Regions from separate parts of the Sphaerimonospora mesophila genome, predicted to be linked through region 2. Evidence: predicted binding sites of a transcription regulator. Region 2 holds the regulator's gene; the other holds the start of a gene.
The links. Region 2 encodes HrcA, which represses chaperone genes, less so after heat shock. Its sites were predicted from a motif close to TTGGCACTCTCNNNNNGAGAGTGCCAA; they were not measured.

Region 1 (5,338 bases), on a different contig from region 2:
GCGGCTCGCCCACTCCGTGCTCGTGCAGATGGAACGCCGCGGCGAGTCGCCGGACGACCGGGTGCAGGACGCGGTGGCGCGGTCGAAGCCGGTGAAGGCCATCCTCGACCAGGTGTGGCCGAAGCTCACCGCCGAGCAGGTGCTCTTCCGGCTGCTGTCGGACGCCGAGTTCCTGGCCAGGGCGGCCAAGACCGATCTGTCGGCGGAGGAGCGGGAGCTGATCTCGTGGCGCAAGCCGTACCGGACGCATCGCTCGGCCAAATGGTCGGCGGCCGACGCCGCCCTGCTGGACGAGCTGAACGACCTCATCGAGCGGACGCCCTCGCACGGCCACCTGGTCATCGACGAGGCCCAGGACCTGTCCGCCATGCAGTTGCGCGCGCTCGGGCGGCGGTGCCGTACGGGCTCGGCGACGATCCTGGGTGACCTCGCGCAGGGCACCACGCCCTGGTCGGCGACGTCATGGAAGACCGTGCTCGACCATCTCGGCCAGCCCGACGGGGAGGTCACCGAGCTCACCGTCGGTTTCCGCGTGCCACGCGAGGTCCTCGACTTCGCCGCCAGGCTGCTCCCCTCGGTCGCGCCGGACCTGGCCGCCCCGCGGTCGCTGCGCCCCGGCGCGGGCTCCCTGACCGTACGGCACGTGCCCGACGCCGTCGCCGCCGTGCCCGAGGTCGTACGAGAGGCCCTCGGCCGGGAGGGCTCCATCGGCGTCATCGTGCCCGACTCCGCAGTGCCCGCCGTCTCGGCTGCCCTCGACGGCGCCGCCGAACTCGTCGGCGGCGAGGCTCCGGCGGGCGACTCGGCGGCCGAGGACCGGGTGCTCATCGTCCCCGCCACGCTCGCCAAGGGTCTCGAGTACGACCACGTCGTCCTGGTGGAGCCCGCCGACATCGTGGCGGCGGAAGACCGCGGTCTGGCCCGCCTCTACGTGGTGCTCACCCGTGCCGTCACCTCACTGACGGTCCTCCACGCCGAACCCCTCCCCGCCCAGCTCACAAGCTGACCCGGCGGAAACGGAAGGGGCGGCTTCCGGGTGACCGGGAAACGGAAGGGGCGGCTCCCGGGTGACCGGGAATCCGCCCCTTCTCGTGGCTCTGGCAAGGAGAGCGGGAGGACTAGAAGTCCATGTCGCCGCCGCCACCGGGCATGGCCGGGGCCTTCTCCTTCTCGGGCTTCTCGGCGATGACGGCCTCGGTGGTGAGGAACAGCGCCGCGATGGACGCCGCGTTCTGCAGTGCGGAACGCGTCACCTTGGCCGGGTCGATGATGCCCGACTCGAACATGTTCACGTACTCGCCGGTGGCCGCGTTGAGGCCCTCGCCCGCGGGAAGGTTGCGGACCTTCTCCACCACGACGCCGCCCTCGAGGCCGGCGTTGACGGCGATCTGCTTCAGCGGCTCCTCCAGCGCCTTGCGGACGATCGCGGCACCGGTCGCCTCGTCGCCACCCAGCTCCAGCTTGTCGAAGGCCTTGGCGCCCGCCTGCAGCAGCGCCACGCCACCACCGGGGACGATGCCCTCCTCGACGGCGGCCTTCGCGTTGCGGACGGCGTCCTCGATGCGGTGCTTGCGCTCCTTCAGCTCGACCTCGGTGGCCGCGCCGGCCTTGATGACGGCGACGCCGCCGGCCAGCTTGGCGAGGCGCTCCTGGAGCTTCTCGCGGTCGTAGTCGGAGTCGGTCCGCTCGATCTCGGCGCGGATCTCGTTCACCCGGCCGGAGATCTGCTCGGGGTCGCCGGCACCGTCGACGATGGTGGTCTCGTCCTTGGTGATGACGACCTTGCGGGCGCGGCCGAGCAGGTCGAGGGTCGCGTTCTCGAGCTTGAGGCCGACCTCCTCGGAGATGACCTGGCCACCGGTGAGGATGGCGATGTCGCCCAGCATGGCCTTGCGACGGTCACCGAAGCCGGGGGCCTTGACGGCAACGGACTTGAACAGACCGCGGATCTTGTTGACGACCAGGGTCGCCAGGGCCTCGCCCTCGACGTCCTCGGCGATGATGACCAGCGGCTTGCCCGACTGGACGACCTTGTCCAGCAGCGGGAGCAGGTCCTTGTTGGCGGAGACCTTCGAGTTGACGATGAGGATGTAGGGGTCCTCGAAGACCGCCTCCATGCGCTCGGGGTCGGTCACGAAGTAGCCGGAGACGTAACCCTTGTCGAAGCGCATGCCCTCGGTGAGCTCCAGCTCCAGGCCGAAGGTGTTGCTCTCCTCGACGGTGATGACGCCTTCCTTGCCGACCTTGTCCATCGCCTCGGCGATGAGCGAGCCGATCTCGGGGTCGGCGGCGGAGATGGAGGCGGTGGAGGCGATCTGCTCCTTGGTCTCCACGTCCTTGGCCAGCTTGGAGAGCTCCTCGCTGACGCGCTCGACGGCGGCCTCGATGCCCTTCTTCAGGCCCATCGGGTTGGCGCCCGCCGCCACGTTGCGCAGACCCTCACGTACCAGCGCCTGGGCGAGCACGGTGGCGGTGGTCGTGCCGTCACCGGCGACGTCGTCGGTCTTCTTGGCGACTTCCTTGACCAGCTCGGCGCCGATCTTCTCCCACGGGTCCTCGAGCTCGATCTCCTTGGCGATCGAGACACCGTCGTTGGTGATCGTGGGGGCGCCCCACTTCTTCTCCAGCACGACATTGCGGCCACGGGGGCCGAGGGTCACCTTGACGGCGTCGGCGAGCTGGTTCATACCGCGCTCGAGACCGCGCCGGGCGTCCTCGTCAAACGCGATCATCTTGGCTGCCATAAGGCTAGACCTCCCAGTAGCAGGGTGGCTTCACTGGACCGAGCCGACGCCCGCGACGGCATGGGCCCGCTCTCCCTTCGGGGACCCCATCGCCTCGATCCTGGTTGTTGTCACTCTCGACCTGAGAGTGCCAACCATGTGTTTAGCACTCTACCCTTGTGAGTGCAAGCGCAAGCCAAGTTGCATCTCGGGGCATATCAAGCCCTCTGACCAGCGAAGATTCCGTTGACACACCCCTGTCAGGGCCACGATGGAATGACGAAGGCCCGGCCTCGCCGATGGCGAACCGGGCCTTGCGATGGTCGAGCGACAAGGGCGTGTCCGGCAGGCGCCGTCCGTGCTCCGCCGGACACCCCCGAGATCAGACGGCCCGGACGGCTTCCGCCTGCGGGCCCTTCTGGCCCTGCGTGATGTCGAACTCCACCCGCTGCCCCTGCTCAAGCGACTTGTAGCCGTCCATCAGGATCGCCGAGTAATGAACGAACACGTCCTTGCCACCGTCTACCGCGATGAAGCCGTAGCCCTTGTCCGCGTTAAACCATTTGACGGTGCCCTGCGCCACTTTCCGACTCCTCTTGCTGGGCTGGGGACCACACCCAAGAAGCCCCCGGTTTTGTCGATCGTCCTCGACCATACCTGCGTCAAGGCATCGGACAACAGAGTCAATGCGCAAACTACTACTAGGCGTTCGCTCAAAGCAGGATCAGCGAATATTCACTTTAGTCGTCGATAGTTGATAATTGCACTATTTGATGGACATGGCACGACCTGGACCATGACAAACCCCCAGGTCAGCGGCTTTTCAGTGTGAGCAGACTCAGCCGCCGGCGACGGCCGGGATCACCGAGATCTGCACGCCATCCGGCGTGGGGGTGTCCAGACCCTGGGCGAATCGGACATCCTCTTCTCCGACATAGACGTTGACAAAACGCCGTATTTTGCCCGTTTCGTCCAGGATTCGGCCGCCGATGCCCGGATAGTCCGCATCCAGCTTCTGCAGGACGTCGCGGAGCGTCGCGCCTTCTCCGGACACCTCCGCGACTCCATTCGTATACGTGCGCAGAATCGTCGGAATCCGCACAGAAACGCTCATCTTTCACTCTCTTTCGTTGCGTGGGCGGAAACGCGTTCAGTTGGCAAAAGCCGTACGGAATGCCTCGAGCGACGGCCGGATGACCGCGGCCGGACGGGCGTGCTCGGCGATCGCGTCGAGCGTCTTCAGCCCGTCGCCGGTGTTCAGCACGACGGTCTCGGCCCCCGGGTCGAGCCGGCCCTCCCGCGCCAGCTTTCGCAGCACGCCGACGGTCACACCGCCCGCCGTCTCGGCGAAGACACCCTCGGTCCGCGCCAGCAGGCGGATGGCCTCGACCACCTCGCGGTCGTCGACGTCCTCCACCGCGCCGCCCGTACGCCGGGCGATGTCCAGCACGTACGGCCCGTCCGCCGGGTTGCCGATCGCCAGCGACTTGGCGATCGTGTCCGGCTTGACCGGCTGCACCACATCGTGCCCGGCCTTGAACGCCCGCGAGACCGGCGAGCAGCCCTCCGCCTGCGCACCGAAGATCCGGTACGGACGGTCCTCCACCAGGCCGAGCTTGATCAGCTCGCGGAATCCCTTGTCCACCTTGGTGAGCTGCGATCCGGAGGCCACCGGGATGACGATCTGCTCGGGCAGCCGCCAGCCGAGCTGCTCGGCGATCTCGTACGCCAGTGTCTTCGACCCCTCCGCGTAGTAGGGCCGGAGGTTGACGTTGACGAAGCCCCACTTCTCGCCGAGCTCGTCGCCGATCAGCTCAGAGCAGAAGCGGTTGACCTCGTCGTAGGTGCCGTCGATGCCGACGAGGCGGCCGCCGTAGGCCGCGGCCATCGTGACCTTGGCCGCCTCCAGGTCGGCGGGGATGAACACGCACGAGTCGAGCCCGGCGCGTGCGGCGGCGGCGCCCACGGCGCCGGCGAGGTTTCCGGTGGAGGAGCAGGAGAGCGTGTGGAAGCCGAAGGTCCTGGCGGCCTCCAGGGCGATCGCCACGACCCGGTCCTTGAAGGAGTGGGTCGGGTTACCCGAGTCGTCCTTGACGTACAGCGAGCGGAATCCCAGCTCGGCCGCGAGCCGGTCCGCCTTGACCAGCCTGGTCCACCCGGGCCGGATGTTCGGCTTGGCGGTCACATCCGGGGGGACCGGAAGGAGCGCCCGGTAACGCCAGATGTCGGTCGGCCCCGACTCGATGTCCGCGCGGCGGACATCGCCGAAGTCGTACGTCACCTCGAGCGGGCCGAAACACTCGGCACAGGCGAAGATCGGGCCCAGATCGTAGACGGCGCCGCATTCGCGACAGGACAGCCCGGTGGCGGGGCCGAACTCGGCGCTGGACAGAGAACCTGGCCGGGGGACATCAGTGTGCGCCATGAAGCGAGGCCTTTCCCTCATCTTCGCTCGCGACCACCCTGGCCACGAGCCCGGAATTGGCACCTGTCCCGGCCGGGCCTCGTGGGCACGAGTTCGGTCGCGGGAGGGTTGCCGGGGCTTCGCAGGGCCGGTCCCTCCACCCCTCTGGATGAGCATGTTCAGTTGTGGGACGTCCGGATCCATCCGGGTT
Region 2 (5,338 bases):
CCTGCGGGTTGATGTCGCGGAAGGCCAGTGCGCGGCCGGCCTCCAGAACGATCTCAGCGGGCACCTGCTTGGCCACGATCTTGCAGAACAGGCAGTCGGTCACAGGGCAACATTAGCCGTTGTCGATCCGTGATGACGCTGATGATCCCGCCGGATAACCTGAGCTTGTGCGAGACTGCACAGGAAAAAATTCCTAGCGTCGGGCGAGGACAGCGCTGGGCCATGCCCCCTAATGATTCGGAAGAACGTAAACCCCCCGGGAATGACGAGCGTCCTATCGACGTGACCACTGAGACCCTCGTGGCCGACCGGTCGCTGGGAGCGGTGCCCGTCGGCTGGGACGCCGACATGGCCGTTACAGCGCTCTACAGCGCCCATTATCGGTCGCTGGTGCGTCTCGCGGTGCTTCTGGTGCGCGATGTCGCCAGCGCCGAAGAGGTCGTCCAGGACGCGTTCGTCGCGATTCACGGGGCGTGGCGCCGCCTGAGGGACACCGACAAGGCGCTCGCCTACCTGCGCCAGTCGGTCGTCAACCGTTCTCGTTCCGTGCTGCGCCATCGCGCGGTCGTGGAGAAGTACGCCCCCAAGGGCCTGCCCGACGCCCCCAGCGCGGAGAACGGCGCGATCGGCGAGTTGGAGCGCTCCGCTGTCATCGAGGCACTTCGCCGCCTGCCGACCCGGCAGCGCGAGGCGCTGGTGCTGCGTTACTACGGTGACCTGTCGGAGGCCGAGATCGCGCACGCGATGGGCATCAGCAAGGGCGCGGTGAAAAGTCACACGTCCCGCGGCATGGCCGCACTACGGATGGCACTGGAGCAGTTCTCATGACCTTCCCGCCCGACGACGAGTACGGCGAGTCGCTGCGCCGTGCCCTGCGCGCGGAGGCGGACTCGGTCGTACCGTCTCCCGAAGGACTAGAGATCATCCGCGCCCGGATCGCGAGGCGCGGCGTGCGCAACCTGTTCTGGTGGCGGGTCGGCGCATCCGTCGCGGGCGCCGTCCTCGTGGCCGGCGCGACCGTGATGATCATCCCGGACCTGCGCACCCAGGTGGTCGAGAGCACCGGCCTGTCTCAGACGACCAGTGTGGACGACGGGGAGCGCGACACCTCGTCCATGACGCGCCCGCCCGCGGCGACGCCGCCCCCGGCCGTGGTCGTCCCCTCGGTCGGCGGAACCCGCGTCCATCAGCCGAGCCCGACCCCCGTGACGTCCACTCCGACGCCGCAGCGGACCTGGCCGCGCCCCAAGCCCTCGCCGTCGAGGCCGAGCCCGTGCCCCTCCCCCGCGCCCGAAGCCGAGCCCGACGGGCCGGGGACGGTCGAGGCGGAGCCCGGAGCCACGCCCTCGGTCGCGTCGTCCTGCCCACCCGGGCCGACGGCGCAGCCGCCGGCGCCCGTGCCGACGATCACCACCGGAACGTCGGCGCCGCCCGCCACGCCCTCACCGCACCGGCCGACGCCCACACCGCACACCCCGCCTTCCAGCCCGGCGCCCACGCCCACCCCCGCCGAGACGCCGACCCCCTGACACTCCCGGGAACCGCGGAGATCAGTTACCGCGGGGTCCGCGGGATCACCAGCGGCCGCAGCGGGACAGCAGCACGGCCGCAGCGGCGATCCCCGCCGTCGACGTGCGCAGCACCGTCGGCCCGAGCAGGGCGGGTACGGCTCCCGCCGCACGGAACGCCGCGACCTCCGCATCGGTGATGCCGCCCTCCGGCCCGACCACGACGACGATGTCGCTCCGGCCGCGGGCATCGGTGAGAACGCCGGGGACGTCGAGACCGCTGAGGGGTTCGGCGGCCTCCTCGTGCAGCACGACCGCCAGCGCGGCCGAGGCGATCAGGTCGGCGACGCGGGCCGTGGTGGCCTGCTCGGTCACCTCGGGCAGGTGAAACCGGCGGGACTGCTTGGCGGCCTCGCGGGCCGTGCCGCGCCAGCGGCCGAGGGCCTTCGCGGCCCGGTCGCCCTGCCACCGGGTCACGCAGCGTGCCGCGGCCCACGGCACGATCACGTCCACTCCCGCCTCGGTCAACATCTCGACCGCGAGCTCACCCCGGTCGCCCTTGGGCAGGCCCTGGACCACGATCAGGCGGGGCCGGGGCGGCTCGACCTCGAACCACCGGAGCACCTCGGCGGTCAGACGATCTCGGCCCACGTCCAGCACCACGCACTCGGCGACCCGGCCGGCCCCGTCGGTGAGGTCGAGCCGCTCGCCGGGGCGCATCCTGCGTACGGCGGCGGCGTGCCGGCCCTCTGGGCCGTCGAGGACGACGCGGTCACCGCCCCCGGCCGGTCGGCCGGCCGCCTCCGACAGGAACACCGGAACGCTCATGCGCTCGTGCCTTCGTCTCCGATCGGGATCAGCGACCGTTGAACGCGTCGCGCAGCCGGGAGAAGAAGCCCTGCTGCCCGGGGGAGAACTTGCCCGGTGGCCGCTCCTCGCCGCGCAGCTTGGCCAGCTCCCGCAGCAGTTCCTCCTGCTGCGCGTCCAGTTTGAGCGGGGTCTCGACGTTGACATGGATCAGCAGGTCGCCCCTGCCGGTCTCGTTGAGCCGCTGGACGCCCTTGCCGTACAGGGGGATGACCTGACCGGCCTGGGTGCCGGGCCGTACGTCGATCTCCTGCGCGCCGTCCAGCGTCTCGACGGTGAGCGAGGTGCCGAGCGCGGCGGCCGTCATCGGGATGTGGACCGTGCAGTGCAGGTCGTCGCCCCGGCGTTCGAAGATCGCGTGCGGCCGCTCGGCGATCTCCAGGAAGAGGTCGCCGGGAGGCCCGCCGCCGGGGCCGATCTCGCCCTCGCCGGCGAGCTGGATGTGGGTGCCGTCCTCGACGCCGGCCGGAATCCTGACCTTGATCGTGCGCCGGGTGCGCACCCGGCCCTCGCCGGAGCACTCCATGCACGGGTTGCGGATCACGCTGCCGTAGCCGCCGCACTGCGGGCACGGGCGGGAGGTCATGACCTGGCCGAGGAACGAGCGGGTCACCTGGGACACCTCGCCGCGGCCGTGGCACATGTCGCAGGTGTCGGGGTGGGTGCCGGCCGCGGCGCCGGAACCCTGGCAGACGTCGCACAGCACGGCCGTGTCGACCACGATCTCCCGGGTGGTGCCGAACGCCGCCTCCGCCAGGTCGAGCTCGACCCGGATCGTGGCGTTGCGCCCACGCCGGGCACGCGAACGCGGCCCCCTGGACGCGCCGGCGGAACCGAAGAACGCGTCCATGATGTCGCTGAACGGGAAGCCGGCCCCGAAGCCGCCGGCCCCGGCGCCCGCGCCCCCGCCGAACGGGTCGCCGCCCAGGTCGTACATGCGGCGCTTGTTCGCGTCGGACAGCACCTCGTACGCCTGGGTGATCTCCTTGAACCGCTCCTGGGTCTGGGGATCGGGGTTGACGTCCGGGTGCAGCTCGCGGGCGAGCCGCCGATACGCCTTCTTGATCTCGTCCGGGCCGGCGTCGCGGCGGACTCCGAGGATCTCGTAATAGTCCTTTGCCACTGCCACTTACGACCCCGCCAGGATCTGGCCGACGTAGCGCGCAACGGCGCGCACCGCACCCATCGTCACCGGATAGTCCATTCGCGTCGGGCCCAGCACTCCGAGCCGGGCCAGTTCCTTGTCGCCCGAACCGTATCCCGCGGCCACGATAGAGGTACCCCGCAGTCCGCTGTAAGGATTTTCCGAACCGATCCGGACCGTGAGTTCCGAAATACCGCCGGTCTCGCCCAGGAGCCGCATGAGGACCACCTGCTCCTCCAGCGCCTCCAGCACGTCACGCAGGCCCACGCTGAAGTCGGCGGCGGCGAGGTTGGCCGCACCGGCGAACACGATCTTCTCTTCGTGCCGTTCGACCAGCGTCTCCAGGAGCACCGACAGAATCGTGACGGCCACCTGCCGGTCCTCCGGCGGCAGCCGCTCGGGGAGGTCGGCCACGGTCTCCGGCACCATGGACAGGCCGCAGCCGTCCAGGCAGCTGTTGAGCACCGCGCGCAGGTTCCCGATCCGCTCGTCGGCGACGTCCTCGGGGAGGTCGATCACCCGCTGTTCGACCCGGCCGGTGTTCGTGATCAGCACGAGCATGACCCGCCGCTCGGCCAGGGGCACGATCTCCACGTGCCTGATCGACGACCTCGTCAGCGAGGGGTACTGGACCACGGCGACCTGCCGGGTGAGCTGCGCCAGCAGGCGCACCGTACGCATGACGATCTCGTCGAGATCGACCGCTCCGGCGAGGAACGTCTCGATCGCCCTGCGCTCCGCCACGGACAGCGGTTTGATCGACGAGAGCCGGTCGACGAACAGCCGGTAGCCCTTGTCCGTCGGCACCCTTCCCGCGCTCGTGTGCGGCTGACGGATGTATCCCTGCTCCTCCAGCGCCGCCATGTCGTTGCGGATCGTCGCCGGGGAGACGCCGAGGTTGTGCCTGTCCGCGAGGGCCTTGGAACCCACCGGCTCATTGGTGGACACGTAGTCCTCGACGATGGCGCGCAGCACCGCCAGCTTGCGGTCGTCGAGCAATGTGTCACCTCCCTGTGCCTGGAAACACCGACTCTGGCACTCTGTGTTCCCGAGTGCCAAGTGTACGGCCACTGCGACCTGCGGTGCGATAACGCCCGCGACACAATGGACAACCAACCCTAAGCGTGTTATACGCGAACCTTTTCCTCAATTCCCGACAATCCGTACATTAGCCGCCGATCCCGGTGGGCGGCCCCGTCCGGCGCGTCGTTTGCTAGCGTTCCCGGCATGTATGGGCGGGACGTGCTCTCCGGTGACTGGCGACGGCCCAGACGCGGCCAGATCCCGGAGATTCCAGCGGAGCACGACCTCGTGGTCGAAGACGCGGAGGGACGCTTCTGCGGTGCGGTGGTGGCCTGCGACAAGGAGGCCGTCACACTGGAGGACCGGTTCGGACGGCGGCGGGTCTTCCCGCTGACGCCCGCCGGGTTCCTCCTCGACGGCAGGCCCGTCACGCTGGTACGGCCGGCCGCCGCGCCGAAGGGACCCCGGCGGAGCGCGTCGGGATCGATAGCGGTCGAGGGGCTGCGCGCTCGTGTCGCCAGGGAGAGCCGGATCTACGTCGAAGGGGTCCACGACGCCTCCCTGGTGGAGAAGATCTGGGGACACGATCTGCGGGTGGAGGGCGTCGCCGTCGAGTTCCTGGAGGGGATCGACGACCTGCCCGGCATCGTCGAGGAGTTCGCCCCCGGGCCCGGACGGCGACTGGGCGTGCTCGTCGATCACCTCGTGCCGGGCTCGAAGGAGAGCCGGATCACCGCCCGCGTGTCGGGTGACCACGTGCTGGTGGTCGGTCATCCGTACGTGGACATCTGGCAGG

Region 1: the regulator HrcA is predicted to act here: its motif matches at 2,852-2,878, upstream of groL (chaperonin GroEL).

The regions. Positions count from the first base shown of each region.
Region 1 covers NZ_BCBX01000047.1:131,036-136,373, forward strand. The annotation lists gene AP234_RS27975 (AAA family ATPase) at 1-1,006, shown strand, start outside; gene groL (chaperonin GroEL) at 1,119-2,744, opposite strand; gene AP234_RS27985 (cold-shock protein) at 3,106-3,306, opposite strand; gene AP234_RS27990 (MoaD/ThiS family protein) at 3,562-3,837, opposite strand; gene thrC (threonine synthase) at 3,874-5,148, opposite strand; SAM riboswitch class I at 5,163-5,303, opposite strand.
Region 2 covers NZ_BCBX01000055.1:55,523-60,860, forward strand. The annotation lists gene AP234_RS31415 (histidine triad nucleotide-binding protein) at 1-103, opposite strand, end outside; gene AP234_RS31420 (SigE family RNA polymerase sigma factor) at 349-828, shown strand; gene AP234_RS31425 (hypothetical protein) at 825-1,529, shown strand; gene AP234_RS31430 (16S rRNA (uracil(1498)-N(3))-methyltransferase) at 1,575-2,336, opposite strand; gene dnaJ (molecular chaperone DnaJ) at 2,365-3,498, opposite strand; gene hrcA (heat-inducible transcriptional repressor HrcA) at 3,505-4,518, opposite strand; gene AP234_RS31445 (DUF3097 domain-containing protein) at 4,747-5,338, shown strand, end outside.